DNA from 3 places in the Heyndrickxia acidicola genome. Region 3 is predicted to be linked to each of the others. Evidence: riboswitches for the same ligand, from Rfam matches in the RefSeq annotation. Region 3 holds a riboswitch; each other region holds the start of a gene.
What was found. Region 3 has a riboswitch for thiamine pyrophosphate ahead of A5N88_RS23090 (thiamine phosphate synthase). Riboswitches for the same ligand answer to the same signal wherever they lie in the genome.
Positions count from the first base shown of each region.

Region 1 (5,691 bases), on a different contig from region 3:
GACTTCTTCAAGTGTGATCGGTAAATGCACCTCAAACAGAAGCAGGCTGTTCGTTAACAGGGACTTCCAAATGGAAAGAGGCGAAGGCAAAATAAAAGGAGGGATCATCCCCTTATCCACAATCCATTCCCATATACTGATCACAAAAATGATCACCAATAAAAACAAACCATATTCCTTTCGCCAACGGTTTAATTTAGTCTTCATCATTAATCAGACACTCCAATTCTTTTCTTACATGAATAAATTCAGACTGATAGATGATTTCCGGACTTCTTGGTCTTTTAAAATACACTTTCACTTCCTTTAATGGCTTTCCATTTTCTTTAGGCAGGATATAAATACGATCACTGAGTAAAATGGCTTCTTCTAAGTCATGCGTAATAAATAGGATTGTTTTTTGGAGATCCTCCCATAAATCCAAAAGCCATTTATGCACTTTTCGCTTCGTCAAAGAATCCAGTGCTCCAAAAGGTTCATCTAACAGCAAAAGATCTTTTGCCGAAATGAGGGATCTTAAAAAAGCGACACGCTGTCTCATTCCCCCTGAGAGCTCGTGTGGATAGGCATGTTCAAAAGAAAGTAAATCAAATTTAGACAGCCATTCCCTGATTTCAGCTTGCTTCTCCTTTTTATTCACTTTGGATATTTCCAATGGAAGCATAATATTTTCCGTCACCGTTCTCCAAGGTAAAAGCAAGTCTTTTTGCGGCATATAACCAATATTCCCTAAACGTTTATCCGGTGTCCCGTTTGAAAGAACAATCTCTCCATCTGACGGCTCCAGTAAACCTGAAATCACTTTAAACAAAGTGCTTTTCCCAGAACCGCTGGCTCCAATGATGGATACAAATTCCCCTTTCTCAATCTCCATGGAAAGATTCGCAAATACAGGCAGACCGTTCCCTTCATTATGAAAAATATACGCTACATTCTTTAAGGAAAGTAAATTAGACAGGCCAATCCCCTCCCTGATACACCATATCCCAAAACATATATTCAAATCTGGATGTTGTAATAAAATGTTCTTCCAAAACACTTAATTCCCGTTCACTTATTCCCTCTGCCAGGTGATCGAGTAAACGGATTAACCAGCTGGCTAAAGAACCGAATTCTTCAGAAGCATACATGGCAATCCACTCGCCATATAAGGCGTGTTCCTCAGAACCCGGATATTGTTCTTTTAGCATTTTACCGATTTCCCAGTAACTCCACATACAGGGAAGTAAAGAGGAAACCAATTCTGCAAGTGAACCCGTATGGGCAACATTCAGCATATATCGGGTGTAGGCAAGATTGATTGGGGCGGGCTTTGTTGCTTCCAACTGTTCATTCGTGATTCCAAACCTTTTCGCATATTGACGATGCAGGTCCATTTCGCCGTGGAGAGTATCATTCAAAAGCTTGGCAAAAGTGCTCATGGTCTCTAGATCTTTTGCTTTAATAGCCCCTAATGCAAAAAGTCTGGAATAGTCGATTAAAAATACGTAATCCTGCTTCATATAGCGAATAAAGGCTTCAGCAGGAAGGTCTCCATTTCCCAATCCCTTAACAAATGGGTGCTGGTGGGTTTGGAACCAAACATGTTTTAATTTTTCATAGAGCCGTTTTGAAAGGGCCATTCTTTTTCCTCCTTTTGCGTATTGCACCACTCAGCCATAAACATCGCTAAGGTTTTTGTAAAATCAACCAATTGTTGAACTTCCAGCTTTTCATTTATAGCGTGGGCATCCTCCAGTTTTCCCGGACCGAATATGACTGTTGGGATACCTGCCCGTCCAAGCCATCCTGCATCGGTGACTGTCGTAGACATCCCTATTTCGGGTTTCTTGCCTAAGGTATTTCGATACGACTTCACCAGTAATCTTGTTCCTATGTGTTCAGGATCGATTTCAAGAGAAGGGAAGACTTCGCCCTTATCCATAATCATGGATTTTCCTCCCCATTTAAATTGAGGAGGATGATTCCTTAACCAAGGGTCGCTTTGAGCTACAAGATGGATATGTTCTTCAATTTCCTTGATGATTTGTTCATAGTTCTCATTGGGATAAAAGTGTACTGTCACCCACAATGAACATCGGTCGGCAACAAAGGCTGCATGCCGCCCACCTTCAATGACGGCAGGATTAATGGTGTTGGTACCCGGAGCAAAACCAGGGTATTGTTTTGTAATCGCCCAATGCCGTTCAAGCTCCTGAAGACCTGAGATGACTTTCATCATCTTTTCAATAGCATTGGCCCCATGTATCCCGCCGCCTGCGTGAACCATTTTTCTGCGTAAACCATCATGGTACGTTTCTGTGCTCTGTATGGTAATCCAGCCTGTAATGACTCCTCCTTGGCCCTCGATATGAAGATCACTGGTATCCACGACTACTGCAAAATCCGCTTTGTACCCTCTCTCCGTACAATCAAGGGTTCCTGCTTCCCCCACCTCTTCACCAATGACCGATTGTAATTGAAGATTCCCTTTAAGTGGGATATTTAAATCTTTTAACACCTTCACGGCCAGCAATGCTCCTGCCAAACCGCCTTTCATATCTGCAACTCCCCGGCCGTATAGATAGCCCCCCTCTTCTCTTAAAACAAAAGGCGGTGTTTCCCAATCACTCTCATCCCCTACTTCTGCCACGTCCACATGGCCGTTTATAATTAAGCTTTTGTATGCTTCTGCAGAGTCTCCAGGCAATATCCCCACAACGTTGGAGTCACCGGGGTAGACCTCCCATCTCTCCGTTTTAAAATCCAAATCCATTAAATACTTATTTATGTAATGTTGTATTTTGCTTGAATTGCGGGCTGGAGGGCTTACAGTTGGATATCCCACAAGTTTAGATACTAATTGAATAAGTTCATCTTTTCTTGCCTCAATCTCATTCGTAATTCTTGCAGCTAGTTCTTCTGTAACAAAGTCCAAGCTTTTTCACCCCTTATTGCTTTGTCTATGTACTTTTTAACGCAAAAAAACCACTCATTTACGGAGAAATGAGTGGGTTATAACCATGTCATAAAAAATAAAAATATAAGAATTGACCTGATTGTTAATTTCCACTTCCCTCCGCTGGTATAATCCAGTTCAGGTTCAAAGGGTTTAGAACTAATGTTCAGTCTCAGCCATTCAGGCTCCCCTAGCAGTAAGCAATATTTATTTCATTTCCTCGATCATATCTCTATTTCTTAAAATAGTAAAGTGGAAATGATTATTCTTCTAATATCTTGGCATGCATTTAAGATAATGTCTCTGTTAATCTTGCTTGTTATTTTCAGCAGCAATCAACGGTGAATTAAATTCAATATTGGGCTTTAACTCAGATATGCAAGCGTTGTTGGTCCTGCTGGTTGATTTCCGTTGCAGGCACTCGCTTTCCGCGGGGCGGTTGGGAAGCCTCCTCGTCGCAAGCTCCTGCGGGGTCTTCCCTTACACGCTGATCCCGCAGGAGTCTCGTACTTTTCACTTCAATCAACGGTGAATTCAAATTAACATTGGGCTTTAACTCAGATATGCAAGCGTTGTTGGTTCTGACAGTTAATTTTCGATCAATCAATGTGGGTGTAATAGTAACATTAATTTTTACAGAATGTTAAATTACAAGGTTGAAAACTGTTCGTTTTTTAGCTCATTCGTGTGAAACGGCCGTTTCACACGAATGAGCTAACAGTGTCCTTTAACAACGCATATTAGAAAAGAATTCATGCTCCATTAACATCGTATGTCTGGATATAAAATATAAGTGTTTTCCTTCGATGGAAAAAGTTTTATTAATAAAATCCTATTGATACATTTTACTTCCAGTATTTCTAAATTCTTTCGCTTTTTCTTCCATCCCCTCCATAATCATTGCTTCCTTTCGGTGATCCTCTTCTTTTACCCGTTCTCGTATATCCTGTGAAATTTTCATACTGCAGAATTTTGGACCGCACATGGAGCAAAAATGAGATGTTTTCGCCCCTTCTGCCGGAAGTGTTTCATCATGATATTCCAGCGCTCTTTCCGGATCTAATGACAAATTAAATTGATCTCTCCATCGAAATTCAAATCTGGCTTTTGAAAGGGCATCATCCCGCATTTGGGCTCCGGGATGCCCTTTTGCTAAATCTGCAGCATGCGCAGCAATTTTATAGGTGATAACCCCGGTTCTTACGTCCTCTTTATTTGGAAGGCCCAGGTGCTCCTTTGGTGTTACATAACAGAGCATGGCCGTTCCAAACCATCCAATCATTGCAGCACCAATGGCTGAAGTAATATGGTCATAGCCTGGGGCAATATCTGTTGTTAACGGGCCTAAAGTATAAAAAGGGGCTTCATCACAAACTTTCATTTGCTTATCCACGTTTTCTTTAATTAAATGCATTGGAACGTGTCCTGGACCTTCAATCATTACTTGTACATCGTGATTCCAAGCTATTTCCGTGAGTTCTCCAAGTGTTTCCAGCTCCGCTAATTGTGCCGCATCATTTGCATCTGCAATGGAACCTGGACGAAGGCCATCCCCTAAAGAAAAGGATACATCATACGTTTTCATAATTTCACAGATTTCTTCAAAATGAGTGTAAAGGAAGTTCTCCTGATGGTGGGCAAGACACCATTGAGCCATAATAGAACCTCCTCGGGATACGATACCTGTTACCCTGTTTACTGTTAAGGGGATGTAACGAAGAAGCACTCCTGCATGTATAGTGAAATAATCCACTCCCTGCTCAGATTGTTCTATTAACGTATCACGATATACCTCCCAATTTAGGTCCTCCGCACACCCATTCACTTTTTCGAGCGCTTGATAGATTGGAACAGTTCCTACCGGTACGGGGGAATTTCGGATAATCCATTCGCGCGTAGTATGTATATTTTCCCCTGTTGAAAGGTCCATCATGGTATCTGCCCCCCAGCGGGTAGCCCATGTCATTTTTTCTACCTCTTCTTCAATAGAAGAGGTAACGGCAGAATTCCCAATATTCGCATTAATCTTCACGTGAAAACGGGAACCAATAATCATAGGTTCACTTTCAGGATGATTAATATTAGCAGGTATAATGGCACGTCCACGTGCAACCTCATCCCGGACTAATTCAGGTGACACATTTTCTCTGATTGCGATAAATTCCATTTCAGGAGTAATAATCCCTTTCCGTGCATAATGCATTTGGGTAATATTTTTTCCTTTTTTTGCTCTTAACGGTTTTCGCTTTAATCCTGGAAACAGGCTGGTATTCGCTCTTGAATCATTGTTCTTATAACCGTTATCCTCCGGTTTTACTCCACGGCCGCTATACTCTTCTATATTTTCATTATCCCGTATCCAGCTGCGGCAGGGACTAAGACCTTTACGTATATCAATTGGACAGTCAGCATCTGTATAAGGTCCGCTTGTATCATAAACACGTACAGGCAAATTAGCTTCTTGCTCAAATGTTCCTTTGGTATCAGAGAGTTGGATTTCGCGCATAGGTACCTTTATTTCGGGCCTTGGTCCCTTAACATACACTTTCTTGCTTCCTGTAAAACTGGACATAATGGATACATTTTTTTCATTGTTTGAATTTGTAAGCATTCTTTTATTCTCCCCTTTTTATCATTTGCTCAGTTAAATGAAAAGATTGTTTAACCGCCTTTTTCTCTCAGCTGAAAGGTTAATGTAAAAAAATGAGCTGAAAACGACAGAGTCAATTAACCAAGTTCTTATTAAAAAGGAC
Region 1 is NZ_KV440953.1:1,989,003-1,994,693, forward strand. Features, by position in the region: gene A5N88_RS09295 (ABC transporter permease) at 1-207, opposite strand, end outside; gene A5N88_RS09300 (ABC transporter ATP-binding protein) at 197-874, opposite strand; gene tenA (thiaminase II) at 951-1,622, opposite strand; gene A5N88_RS09310 (acetylornithine deacetylase) at 1,589-2,917, opposite strand; TPP riboswitch at 3,037-3,140, opposite strand; gene A5N88_RS24805 (hypothetical protein) at 3,309-3,464, opposite strand; gene thiC (phosphomethylpyrimidine synthase ThiC) at 3,771-5,549, opposite strand.
Region 1: it holds a riboswitch for thiamine pyrophosphate, as region 3 does, so the genes downstream of both, A5N88_RS09310 (acetylornithine deacetylase) here and A5N88_RS23090 (thiamine phosphate synthase) in region 3, are expected to answer to the same signal.

Region 2 (5,691 bases), on a different contig from region 3:
GGGACGAGGAGACTTTCAACCGTCCGCGGCAAAGAGAGCACTTGGAGCAGAAGCCTTCATACCTTCAATAAATTTTCATGATGCCGCTTGTTCCCAGCTTGATAGAATGAATGGAATAAAATAGAGTATTATATAGAATATGTAAATTTGGAGGTTTTTTATGATATTCATATTACTGGTCTTACTGGTTATCGGGATGTCTTTGCTCTCTTCGCCCACGATAAAAGGGAGGCTAGGAGAGTTTGAGGTTAAGAAACAGTTAAATAAACTCGATGCGGAAGAATATACCGTTTTGCATGATGTTCTTTTGCCGACTGTGAAGGGAAAGACCTCCCAGCTTGATCACTTAGTTATATCAAAAGCTGGGATATTTGTGATTGAGACCAAAAACTACCGCGGATGGATTTACGGAAGCGAACGAAGCAAGCAATGGACACAGGTCATCTACAAACGAAAGGAAAGGTTCTACAATCCTATTTTTCAAAATTACGGCCATATCCAGGCGCTGAAACAAATTGTTGGAGAGCAGTTTCCAATCCCTTATTACTCTTTGGTTGTTTTTTCAGAAAGGGCTGTTTTGAAAAAAGTGGAAGTATCCGCGTTAAACACTCATGTCCTTCAAACAGAGCAATTGTTGAAGTGTTTAAAGGGCTACCATGAAGAAATGCTGAATCCCATGCAGCGAAAGGGAATTCTTTATCGGCTACAAGCAAGGTCGATTGAGGGAAAAGAGGCAAGAAAGGGCCATATTGAACAAATTAAAAAGGATCAGGCTGAAAAAAAGGCCCAAATTAAAGCTGGGATTTGTCCAAAATGCGGAGGTAGCCTTGTACAAAGGAAAGGACGGAATGGTTCCTTTTATGGATGCAGCCAATTCCCTGCATGCCGGTTTACCTCCTGAAACCGGCTTTAAGGAATAGAGGATGAACGCCCGGAAATCGGTCGAAAGGCTGGTATCAGGGGGTATCAAATAACTCTTCTAAAAGGGATTCGCCTGTGCTGAATCCTTCGTTTGCAATCGTTCTCAAAAAATAAAACTTCGGCTGCTGCAGGTACCGGGTTTTTTTCTGCTCCCGCTCGATTTCTTTGGTCAGCCTTGCCTTTTCAGCTTCAAATTCGTCAGGAGGAACGGCATACGTAAAAGTAGAGCTTAAGGTGTTATAGCGGACTTTTATTTCTTCTATTTCTTCCCGGTCTTTTCGGATGACGACATGGTAGTGGTTCTCTCCGTCTTCTTCCAAAGAGGCAGAAAAGTTAAGCTCCATATAGTCAGCGTTTACTTTTTCATTTTTTGTTTTTACCACAAATCCTCTTTCGCGAAAATATAGCTCAAAATCGGAAAGGAAATCGACCAGCTTTTCACGCAGAAAAGGCCGGACATTCTCTAAATAAAGGTCCTGATTTTGGCTTTGGAGCGCATAAAGGAGACTTTCCAATTCCTCAATTTCCTTCGTCACATCATGTTCCATATCTATCACCCTTGTCTTTTCAATCTTACTACTATTATACCTTTCTTCCAAAATAGATACACTCCATGATCGAGACAAAAAGGGGATTTTAATCGTTCTTTTTCACAGAAAAATAGAATAGGTGTATCATACATGCATTTTCAAATGCTCATATGCTTTGAAGTTCCACAATCCCAAGAGGAGGGGACATCATGCTGGTGTTGAAAAATGTAAATGGATATGACGGCAGGGGAGGTCTTTTGCAGAACGCCGCTATTTTTATTGAGAATGGAAGGTTTGGGAAAATTGGAGAGTATGTGCGGACTCCTGAAGGCTGCGAGGTTCTTGATATGGCGGGAATGATCTTGACACCCGGCCTTATTGATGTGCATACACATCTTGGTGTGCAGGAGCAGGGGGTTGGCGTGGAGGGGCGGGATTACAATGAAACCAGTTCAGCCGTCACACCCCAGGTACGCACACTGGATGGCATCAATCCGATGGAAACGGGATTCATTGATGCAAGGCAAGCGGGGGTTACCACCGTACAGGTTATGCCCGGAAGTGCCAATGTGATTGGAGGGGAAACGGTGGTGTTGAAAACGGCGGGAGATATTGTCGATGAAATGGTCCTCAAATGTCCTGCCGGGTTAAAAGCAGCTACAGGTGAAAATCCTAAACGAGAGCATGGGCAAAAAGGGAGACCGCCAGTGACACGGATGGGGATAGCGGCCCTCCTCAGGGAAGAATTGATAAAGACTCAGGATTATTTAGAAGAAAGGAAAAAGGGGAAAGCAGAACGGAACCTTGGGCTGGAGACGCTAGCCAAAGTGTTGAATAAAGAAATCCCTATGCGCATACACGCACACCGTGCTGATGACATTGCCACTGTTTTAAGGCTGAAGAGAGAATTTGATTTTAACCTGACGATTGAGCATTGTACGGAAGGGCATCTCATTGCCCCTTTTATCGCAAAGCACCAGGTTCGTGTGTCAGTGGGCCCTACAATGTCAGCCCGTTCAAAGGTAGAGCTGGCCAATAAAGGCTGGCATACCCTGGTGGCGTTGGCAGAAGCCGGTGTTCCTTTTTCCATCACAACGGATCATCCCATTGTCTCCATTGAACACTTAATGGCGTGTGTCATTCTGGCTGTAAAAGCCGGTGTCAGGGAGGAGCTCGCTCTTCAAGCTGTGACATTGAATGCGGCTCTGCATCTTGGGGTGGAGGATCGGGTCGGATCTGTTGAGGAGGGAAAGGATGCGGATTTTGTCGTGTGGAGCGGTGATCCTTTTGATCTTCGCAGCCGGGTGCTGATGACATTTATTAATGGAGTGCAGGTGTAGGCTGAGGTTTTGAAGAATAGTACGTGTTAAAGAGGAGGGGGAAGAAAGGTGAAACAAATTATTGCGATGGGCGGAGGAGGTTTCTCCATGGAGCCGGAGAATGTCCTTTTGGATCAGTATGTATTAGAGCAAGCACGCTGTTCGGTTCCAAAGATCTGTTTTATCCCCACAGCCAGCGGTGATGCCGAAAGCTATATCGAACGTTTTTATCATGCCTTTCAAAAACTTTCCTGCGTACCGTCACACTTGTCTTTATTTAAGCCACCGGCAAGTGACTTAAGCGATTTTATTATGGAAAAGGATATTCTGTATGTAGGGGGAGGCAATACGAAGAATCTGCTCGCCTTATGGAAGGATTGGGGACTGGATCACCTATTGAAAAAGGCGTGGGAAAATGGAAAGGTTTTGGCGGGAATCAGCGCTGGTTCCATTTGCTGGTTTGAGGAAGGGATGACGGATTCCTATGGCAGCGATTTAAGACCGCTTTCTTGCTTAGGTTTTTTAAAAGGGAGCAATTGTCCGCATTACGATGGGGAAGAGGAAAGAAGGCCATCGTACTATCAGGCGCTGCTGGAAGGCGATATTCAATCAGGCTATGCTGCAGATGATGGGGCTGCCCTGCATTTTATGGGGCAGGAGCTTTATCGTGCAGTGAGCTCACGGCCTTATGCAAAAGCCTATCGAGTGGAGCGGGCAGGGAATGCTGTGATTGAATCGGCCATTGTGACCGATTATCTTGGCGAGGATGGCAAGGAGGATGAAGGTGTGGCGCTTTAGTTAACTAAAGGGGTCTGACCCTTTTAGTGCTTTAAAGTGAAGAAGGGGTCTGACCCCTTTTGTGCGTTAATGAGCTAAATTACGGCCATTTCGCGGTTTTGACTTTACTTCACAGCTGACTCACGCTATGATGATAGAAAATGAATATCTATGATTCTACTAGGGGTGCCTGCTTTTGGGCTGAGAGAAAAACTGTGTTTTTTAACCCTTTGGACCTGATCTGGATTGTGCCAGCGTAGGGAAGTAGCAGAGGGAATTATTATTCTTTGTACATCGCTATTTCAAGCCAGGTCCTGTCAGTGGGATCTGGCTTTTTCATTTGGCATAAAGAATAGGAGTGATCATAATGGAATTGAATTTTATAAGTGAAGCATTGGAAAAGGTGAGGGTTCAAAACCCTCTTGTACATAATATTACCAATGTCGTCGTAACGAACTGGACAGCAAACGGGCTGCTTGCTATTGGAGCATCTCCGGTGATGGCCTATGCTGCAGAAGAGGTTGCGGATATGGCTGGTATATCGAGTGCGCTCGTTTTAAACATCGGCACATTAAACCCTGTAACGGTAGATGCCATGATTTTGGCTGGGAAAGCAGCAAACAAACAAGGCATCCCGGTTATTTTTGATCCTGTCGGTGCAGGGGCTACATCTTATCGGACAGAAACAGCTCAAAGAATAATGAGAGAAGTAAAGCTTTCTGTAATCAGAGGAAATGCAGCTGAAATTGCCAATGTAGCAGGAGAGGCATGGGAAATCAAAGGAGTCGATGCAGGAAATGCAAACGGAGATGTGATGAAGCTCGCTATTTCAACGTCTAAAAAACACAAAATCACAGTCGTCATTACCGGAAAAACAGATGTGGTGACCGATGGAGAGACTACCTACACCATTTCGAACGGAGATCCTCTATTAACAAAGGTAACGGGAACAGGCTGTCTTTTAACATCGGTCATCGGCGCCTTCGCTGGTGTGGAGAAAAATGCAGTTAAAGCAGCTGCAGCTGCATTGGTGGTGTACGGAGTCGCGGCAGAGAAAGCTGCACACTTAGCTGCTGATAGGGGACCGGGCAGCTTCCAAATAGAATTTTTAAATCAATTATCAAAGGTTTCTGCAGACGATATTCAGGAAGCTGGGTCTTTTTCAAAAAGGCAGTCTTAATTTTTAACAGAAAGGATGAGGCATCATGAAAAAAGCATTAACCATTGCGGGATCAGACAGCGGCGGCGGTGCAGGAATTCAGGCAGATTTAAAAACGTTTTCGGAGCTTGGAGTATATGGAATGTCTGCTCTTACCGCTGTAACGGCTCAAAATACGCTAGGTGTTCAGGCGGTTTTTCCAATGGAGCCTGCAGCGGTTGCTAAACAAATCGATTCCATCGGGTCAGATATAGGAACGGATGCGGTTAAAACCGGAATGCTGTTCAGTGCCGATATTATTGAGGCGGTTGCGGAAAAAATTAAACACTATCAATGGGAAAAGGTTGTAGTCGATCCTGTCATGATAGCCAAGGGAGGGGCCTCACTCCTTCAAAAACAGGCAATTGCCTCCTTAAAGCGATACCTGCTGCCGCTTTCGATGATTGTAACGCCGAATATTCCTGAAGCAGAGGTTCTGACGGAAAGGGCCATTCGAACAATGGAAGATAAAAAGGCAGCTGCCGAGCGAATCATTAAGCTTGGAGCAAAGCATGTCATCCTGAAGGGCGGACACGATGAAAATCCCGAGGAATCAGAGGATCTCCTTTACGACGGCCACACGTTCACTCTTTTTCAAAGCAAACGAATCCAGACAAAAAATACTCATGGAACAGGGTGTACGTTTTCAGCAGCCTTGACTGCAGGGCTTGCGCAGGGGCTGCCTGTTAATCATGCTGTTTCAAGAGCCAAGGATTTTATTCAGGCTGCTATTCAATATGATCTTGGGATTGGAAACGGTCATGGACCAACCAACCATTGGGCTTACCGGGAGTATGCTTTAAATAAAGGGTCTGTTAATGCTCAAGGTTGATATTGAGCTAAAAATATTGGAGTGAAAACGCGAGACTCCGGAAGCGAAGAGGCTCGCGAACAACCGTCGGAAAGCGAGCGCCTGGATTGACATCAACAGGCAGGATGAACAGAG
Region 2 is NZ_KV440953.1:4,042,530-4,048,220, forward strand. Features, by position in the region: gene A5N88_RS25910 (NERD domain-containing protein) at 161-901, shown strand; gene A5N88_RS18870 (hypothetical protein) at 957-1,520, opposite strand; gene A5N88_RS18875 (amidohydrolase) at 1,661-2,791, shown strand; gene A5N88_RS18880 (Type 1 glutamine amidotransferase-like domain-containing protein) at 2,840-3,568, shown strand; TPP riboswitch at 3,720-3,827, shown strand; gene thiM (hydroxyethylthiazole kinase) at 3,915-4,727, shown strand; gene thiD (bifunctional hydroxymethylpyrimidine kinase/phosphomethylpyrimidine kinase) at 4,753-5,577, shown strand.
Region 2: it holds a riboswitch for thiamine pyrophosphate, as region 3 does, so the genes downstream of both, thiM (hydroxyethylthiazole kinase) here and A5N88_RS23090 (thiamine phosphate synthase) in region 3, are expected to answer to the same signal.

Region 3 (5,691 bases):
CTGATTGTAACGCTCGGCCAAAACTTCCAGGCTTTCCTTGCTCCTCATATTGATTGGGGAAGTGTGTTGGCAGCTTATCTGGGTATTCCGATGTTCCTCTGCTTGTGGTTTGGCTATAAGTTTATAAAGAAAACTAAGGTTGTGCCGCTCAAAGAATGTGAAATTGAGTTTAACTATGCTGAGAAGAATGACTGATTTTAAAAAACGTCTTGAGTCCTGCTTTTAAGCAGGCTCTTTTTTTATAATTTTTTATGTTTATAGCATAATACAAATACATATTTTAGATAGCTAATATTTAACATATCAAAAACATTCTATTAAAATAGAGTACGAATTGAGAGATTAATAATGTTAAATGGTGAAAATGTAAGAGAGAAGGATTAAATGGCAAATAATGTTTTGTTAATATTTAAAAATAACATTATTTTTAGAAAACTATTGTTTTTCTTGTAAATTAGTTATATTATTTCGATATACAATTTTTTATAGTAATTTTTCAGAACATTTAAACTTCTTCAGGGGGACAACATTATGGATTTATTTCGAAAAAAGTCCATTCAGGCCTTAATCAATGAGGTTGGACAAAAAGATGTGACATTAAAAAAAGAACTTGGTCCTTTTGATTTATCCATGCTTGGCATTGGTGCCATAATTGGAACAGGAATCTTTGTTTTGACCGGTGTGGCGGCAGCTGAACATGCGGGCCCTGCACTAGTGATTTCATTTATTCTTTCCGGACTAGCCTGTGTGTTTGCCGCTCTTTGCTATGCAGAGTTTGCGTCCACTGTACCGGTGTCTGGAAGTGCCTATACGTATAGCTACGCAACCTTTGGCGAAATCATTGCCTGGGTACTGGGTTGGGATTTAATTTTGGAGTATGGATTAGCATCCTCTGCGGTTGCGAGTGGATGGTCGGGTTATTTTCAAGGGCTCCTCGCTGGCTTTGGCATTCATTTTCCAAAGGCATTAACAAGTGCTTATGATCCGGCACATGGAACCTATGTCGATCTTCCAGCTATCATCATTGTCCTTGTAATCACGTTCCTGTTAACGCAGGGGGTCAAAAAGTCAGCAAGATTCAATTCTATTATGGTTGTAATTAAACTGGCAGTGGTCCTGTTATTTATAGCCGTTGGCGTTTGGTATGTAAAACCGGGTAACTGGACTCCTTTTATGCCATTTGGTTTCTCAGGGGTAGCTACTGGAGCGGCTACAGTATTCTTTGCTTATATTGGTTTTGATGCCGTTTCAACCGCTGCAGAAGAAGTGAAAAACCCACAGCGCAACATGCCCATTGGTATAATTGCATCTCTTCTGGTTTGTACCATTTTATATATTGTTGTTTCTGGTATTCTAACAGGTATTGTACCGTATCCAAAGCTCGATGTGAAAAATCCTGTTGCCTTTGCGTTAAGCTATATCCATCAGGATTGGGCTGCCGGTTTTATTTCCTTAGGGGCCATCCTTGGAATTACGACGGTATTGCTGGTCATGATTTATGGACAAACCCGTTTATTTTATGCCATTAGCCGTGATGGACTATTACCAAAAATCTTTTCTAAAGTCGATAAGAAAAGACAAACACCTGTTGCAAATTCATGGATTACCGGAGTGCTTGTTTCCATTTTTGCAGGATTAGTACCCCTGGGCAGATTAGCAGAGCTGGTGAACATCGGAACGCTGCTGGCCTTCATGACGGTTTCCATTGGGATCTTATTTCTTCGTAAATATAACAAGGTATCTCTAAAAGGCTTCCGTGTCCCTTTTGTTCCGTATATTCCTATATTAGCTTTCCTTTTCTGCGGCTATTTGGCTATACAGCTTCCTGCAGTGTCTTGGATTAGCTTTCTAGTATGGTTTGTGATTGGCTTAGTCGTATACTTTGCATATGGCCGAAAGCATTCTACATTACGAAAATCTGACCAAATAAGAAAAGCAGGTTAAAAAGTTTGATATTGACACCAAAATTGGTCATGGTATGATGTATGTGACAATTTTATATATTTTGATATATCACTAGGGGAGCCGGTGGGCTGAGATGGAAGTGAACTTCTAGACCCTTTGAACCTGATCTGGTTAAAGCCAGCGTAGGGAAGTGGATCGGTCGTTCATGGAGACTAATTTTATGCCGCCGCGATTTAAACCACTTCATTTTGAAGTGGTTTTTTATTTTCTCTAACTCGGAGGTGCTCATGATTACGAAAAATAAAGAACTTCATTTAGTTAGTAATGGCAATATGTCTCTTCAACAATTCGTTCACATTGCTGAAAAAATCCATCCTTATGTGACAGACATTCAGCTAAGGGAAAAGACAAGCAGTGCAATAGAATTATGGGAAGCTCTTCAGCAGCTGAAGGACCTTGGGGTGCCATCTAAGAAACTGTATGTGAATGATCGTGTGGACATCGCATCCGCTGCCCAATTGAAAGGGGTTCAACTAGCGTTCCATAGTCTTGGTCCCGCTACGGTGAAAAAACATTTTCCGCACTTAAGGATAGGGAAAAGCGTTCATTCGGTAAAGGAAGCGATAGACGCTGAAGAGCAAGGAGCAGATTATTTGCTTTTCGGCCATATCTTTCCCAGTTCATCAAAACCTGGAATGCCATCAAGAGGATTAGAGGCACTTTCTTCTGTTACATCTGCCGTCGCAATTCCAGTCATTGCGATTGGGGGAATTGAGCTGCAGTACCTTCCTGACGTCTTTAAAGCTGGAGCTGCTGGTGTAGCGGTGATGTCAGGGATTTTAAATGCTAAGGATCCCCTGCAAGCTGCCATAGAGTATGCAGAAGGAATAAACGGGGGAGGAAAAAGATGAAAAAGTATGATGTTCTTATTATCGGTGGAGGTGTCATCGGGTCATCCATTGCCTTTCAGCTATCTAAACAAGGAAAGAAAGTAGCAATTCTAGAAAAAAACCGGCTGGCCAGCGAGGCTTCAAGTGCTGCCGCAGGGATGCTTGGGGCACAGGCTGAACTCGAGGAAGAAATTGGACCGTTGTTTGAATTAGCTATAAAAAGCAGAGCGCTTTTTCCGCATCTTGCAGAAGAGCTAAGGGAAATAAGTGGAATTGACATTGGGCTCGTCCAAAGAGGAATGCTGAAAGTGGCATTAACCGATTGTGAGGCGGAGAAATTCAAAAAAATTGTCCAATGTCAACAGGCAGCAGGGGAAACAGCGGAATGGCTTGATACAGAAGAAGTTAAAAAAAGGGAGGCACATCTATCTTCGGATATTAAAGGGGCAATATACATACCCAAAGACGGACAGGTTTTAGCACCGGATCTTTCGTTGGCATTTGCTAAATCTGCCGCTATTTTAGGTGCGGAAATTTATGAGTTTACAAAGGTGAATGCCTTGCTCCGGCACGAGGGCAGAGTATCCGGAGTATTGACAGACAGTGAAGCCTTTTTTGCCGATAAAGTAGTCATCGCAAGCGGCGCTTGGAGCAGTCAGCTATTAAAAGACTTCCCTTTGAAGCAACAGGTGTTTCCGGTAAAAGGAGAATGCATTTCTGTCATCACCCATAAGCCATTAGTAGAGTCTACGATTTTTTCTCATGGGTGCTATCTTGTTCCGAAGAAAGGCGGGCGATTGCTCGTTGGGGCGACGATGATAGAACATACATTTGATAAAAAGGTAAGTGTAGAAGGAGTTTCACAGCTGCTGACACATGCACAAAGGCTGCTTCCGGCAATCTCCAGTGCAGAATGGGAAGCAAGCTGGGCAGGCCTGCGTCCGCAAACAGCAAATGGATTGCCGATACTCGGTGTCCATCCTGAGTTTCAGGGGCTTTATGTCGCTGCAGGGCATTATCGGAATGGAATTTTACTTAGCCCTCTTACAGGTATTCTGATGGCCGATTTACTAGCCGAAAAGGACGAGGCGAAAGCAATGCTTGCGCCATTTGCATTACAGTCGGGGATTAAAAAAAGGGGTGTTGTCGGATGAAGCTCAACATTAACGGAGAAAAGCTGGAAGTGCTAGATTCTGTAGAAAATATACGTTCACTTTTACAGCACTTTGGATTAGAAAACAAAGTTGTGATTGTCGAGCAGAATGCGGTGATATTGCAAAAAGAAGAGCATGATGATGCTAGACTTTCTGATGGAGATCGAATTGAAATCGTACATTTTGTAGGAGGCGGTTAATATGTTGAAAATTGGACCTTATTCTTTTCATTCACGGTTGTTGCTTGGGACAGGGAAATTTCCAAACTATGAGATTCAAAAGAAAGCGGTGGATATCTCTGAAACTCAAATTCTTACTTTTGCTGTCCGTAGAATGAATATTTTTGAGGCAAGCCAACCCAATTTTTTAGAAATGCTCGATACGACCCAGTATACATTGCTTCCCAATACAGCAGGTGCTGCTACGGCGGAAGAAGCGGTAAGAATTGCCAGACTGGCAAAAGCTTCAGGCCTATGTGATATGATCAAGGTTGAAGTGATTGGGGACTCTAAAACGCTTTTGCCCGATCCCATTGAAACAGTGAAAGCCTCGGAAATCCTGTTGGAGGAAGGCTTTATTGTTCTCCCATATATTTCGGACGATGTCATTTTAGCCAGACGTCTTCAGGAAATGGGTGTGCATGCCATTATGCCGGGGGCTTCTCCGATTGGTTCAGGGCAAGGGATTGTGAATCCGTTAAATATTCGTTTGATTATTGAACAAGCCACGGTTCCCGTCATTGTGGATGCGGGAATCGGGACAGCATCCGATGCAACGCTTGCCATGGAACTGGGAGCAGATGCCGTTCTCTTAAATACAGCGGTATCGGGGGCAACAGATCCTGTAAAAATGGCTTTGGCTATGAAACTGGGAATCGAAGCAGGGCGTCTTGCTTATGAGGCGGGACGTATTCCAAAAAAACGGTATGCAACCGCCAGCAGTCCGCTTGAAGGGATGAGCAGGGTGTGAACGACCGTTATTCTCGCCAGGAATTGTTTACACACATCGGTCCTGAGGGACAAAGAAAGCTGGCCGATAAGCATGTCCTTTTGATCGGTGCAGGAGCACTGGGGACAGGAAGCGCAGAAGCGTTGGTTCGAGCGGGTGTGGGGAACATTACCATTGTCGATCGGGATTATGTAGAGTGGAGCAATTTGCAAAGACAGGTGCTGTATACAGAAGAGGATGCAGAAGAAAGAATGCCAAAAGCCATTGCTGCAAAAAACAGGCTGCAGCTTGTAAACTCTAAAGTTAAGATAGATGGCATTGTTGCGGATGTGACGGTTCAGGAAATAGAGTCTCTCGTTAAGGGTGTGAATCTTATTATCGATGCAACTGATAATTTTGAAACACGCCTGTTGATCAATGATATTTCTCAAAAACAGCGTATTCCATGGATTTATGGTGCCTGTGTAGGAAGTTATGGGCTGACCTACACCATTATTCCAGACACGACACCGTGCTTACATTGTATGTTGGAATCTGTTCCTTTAGGTGGAGCTACGTGTGACACGGCCGGCATCATTGCTCCTGCTGTTCAAATGGTAGTTTCCTATCAAACAGCTGAAGCGTTAAAAATTTTGGTGGAAGACTGGAACGCTTTACGAAGCACTCTGATTTCCTTTGATCTATGGAAAAATCAGTATACAGCCATTAACTTGGATAGAATTCGTAAGCAAAGCTGTTTATCCTGCGGTTCTTCTCCTACCTATCCCTTTTTAGACTACTCTAATCAGACAAAA
Region 3 is NZ_LWJG01000004.1:143,259-148,949, forward strand. Features, by position in the region: gene A5N88_RS23080 (amino acid permease) at 1-195, shown strand, start outside; gene bcaP (branched-chain amino acid transporter BcaP) at 532-1,944, shown strand; TPP riboswitch at 2,009-2,111, shown strand; gene A5N88_RS23090 (thiamine phosphate synthase) at 2,193-2,816, shown strand; gene thiO (glycine oxidase ThiO) at 2,813-3,949, shown strand; gene thiS (sulfur carrier protein ThiS) at 3,946-4,149, shown strand; gene A5N88_RS23105 (thiazole synthase) at 4,151-4,918, shown strand; gene A5N88_RS23110 (thiazole biosynthesis adenylyltransferase ThiF) at 4,915-5,691, shown strand, end outside.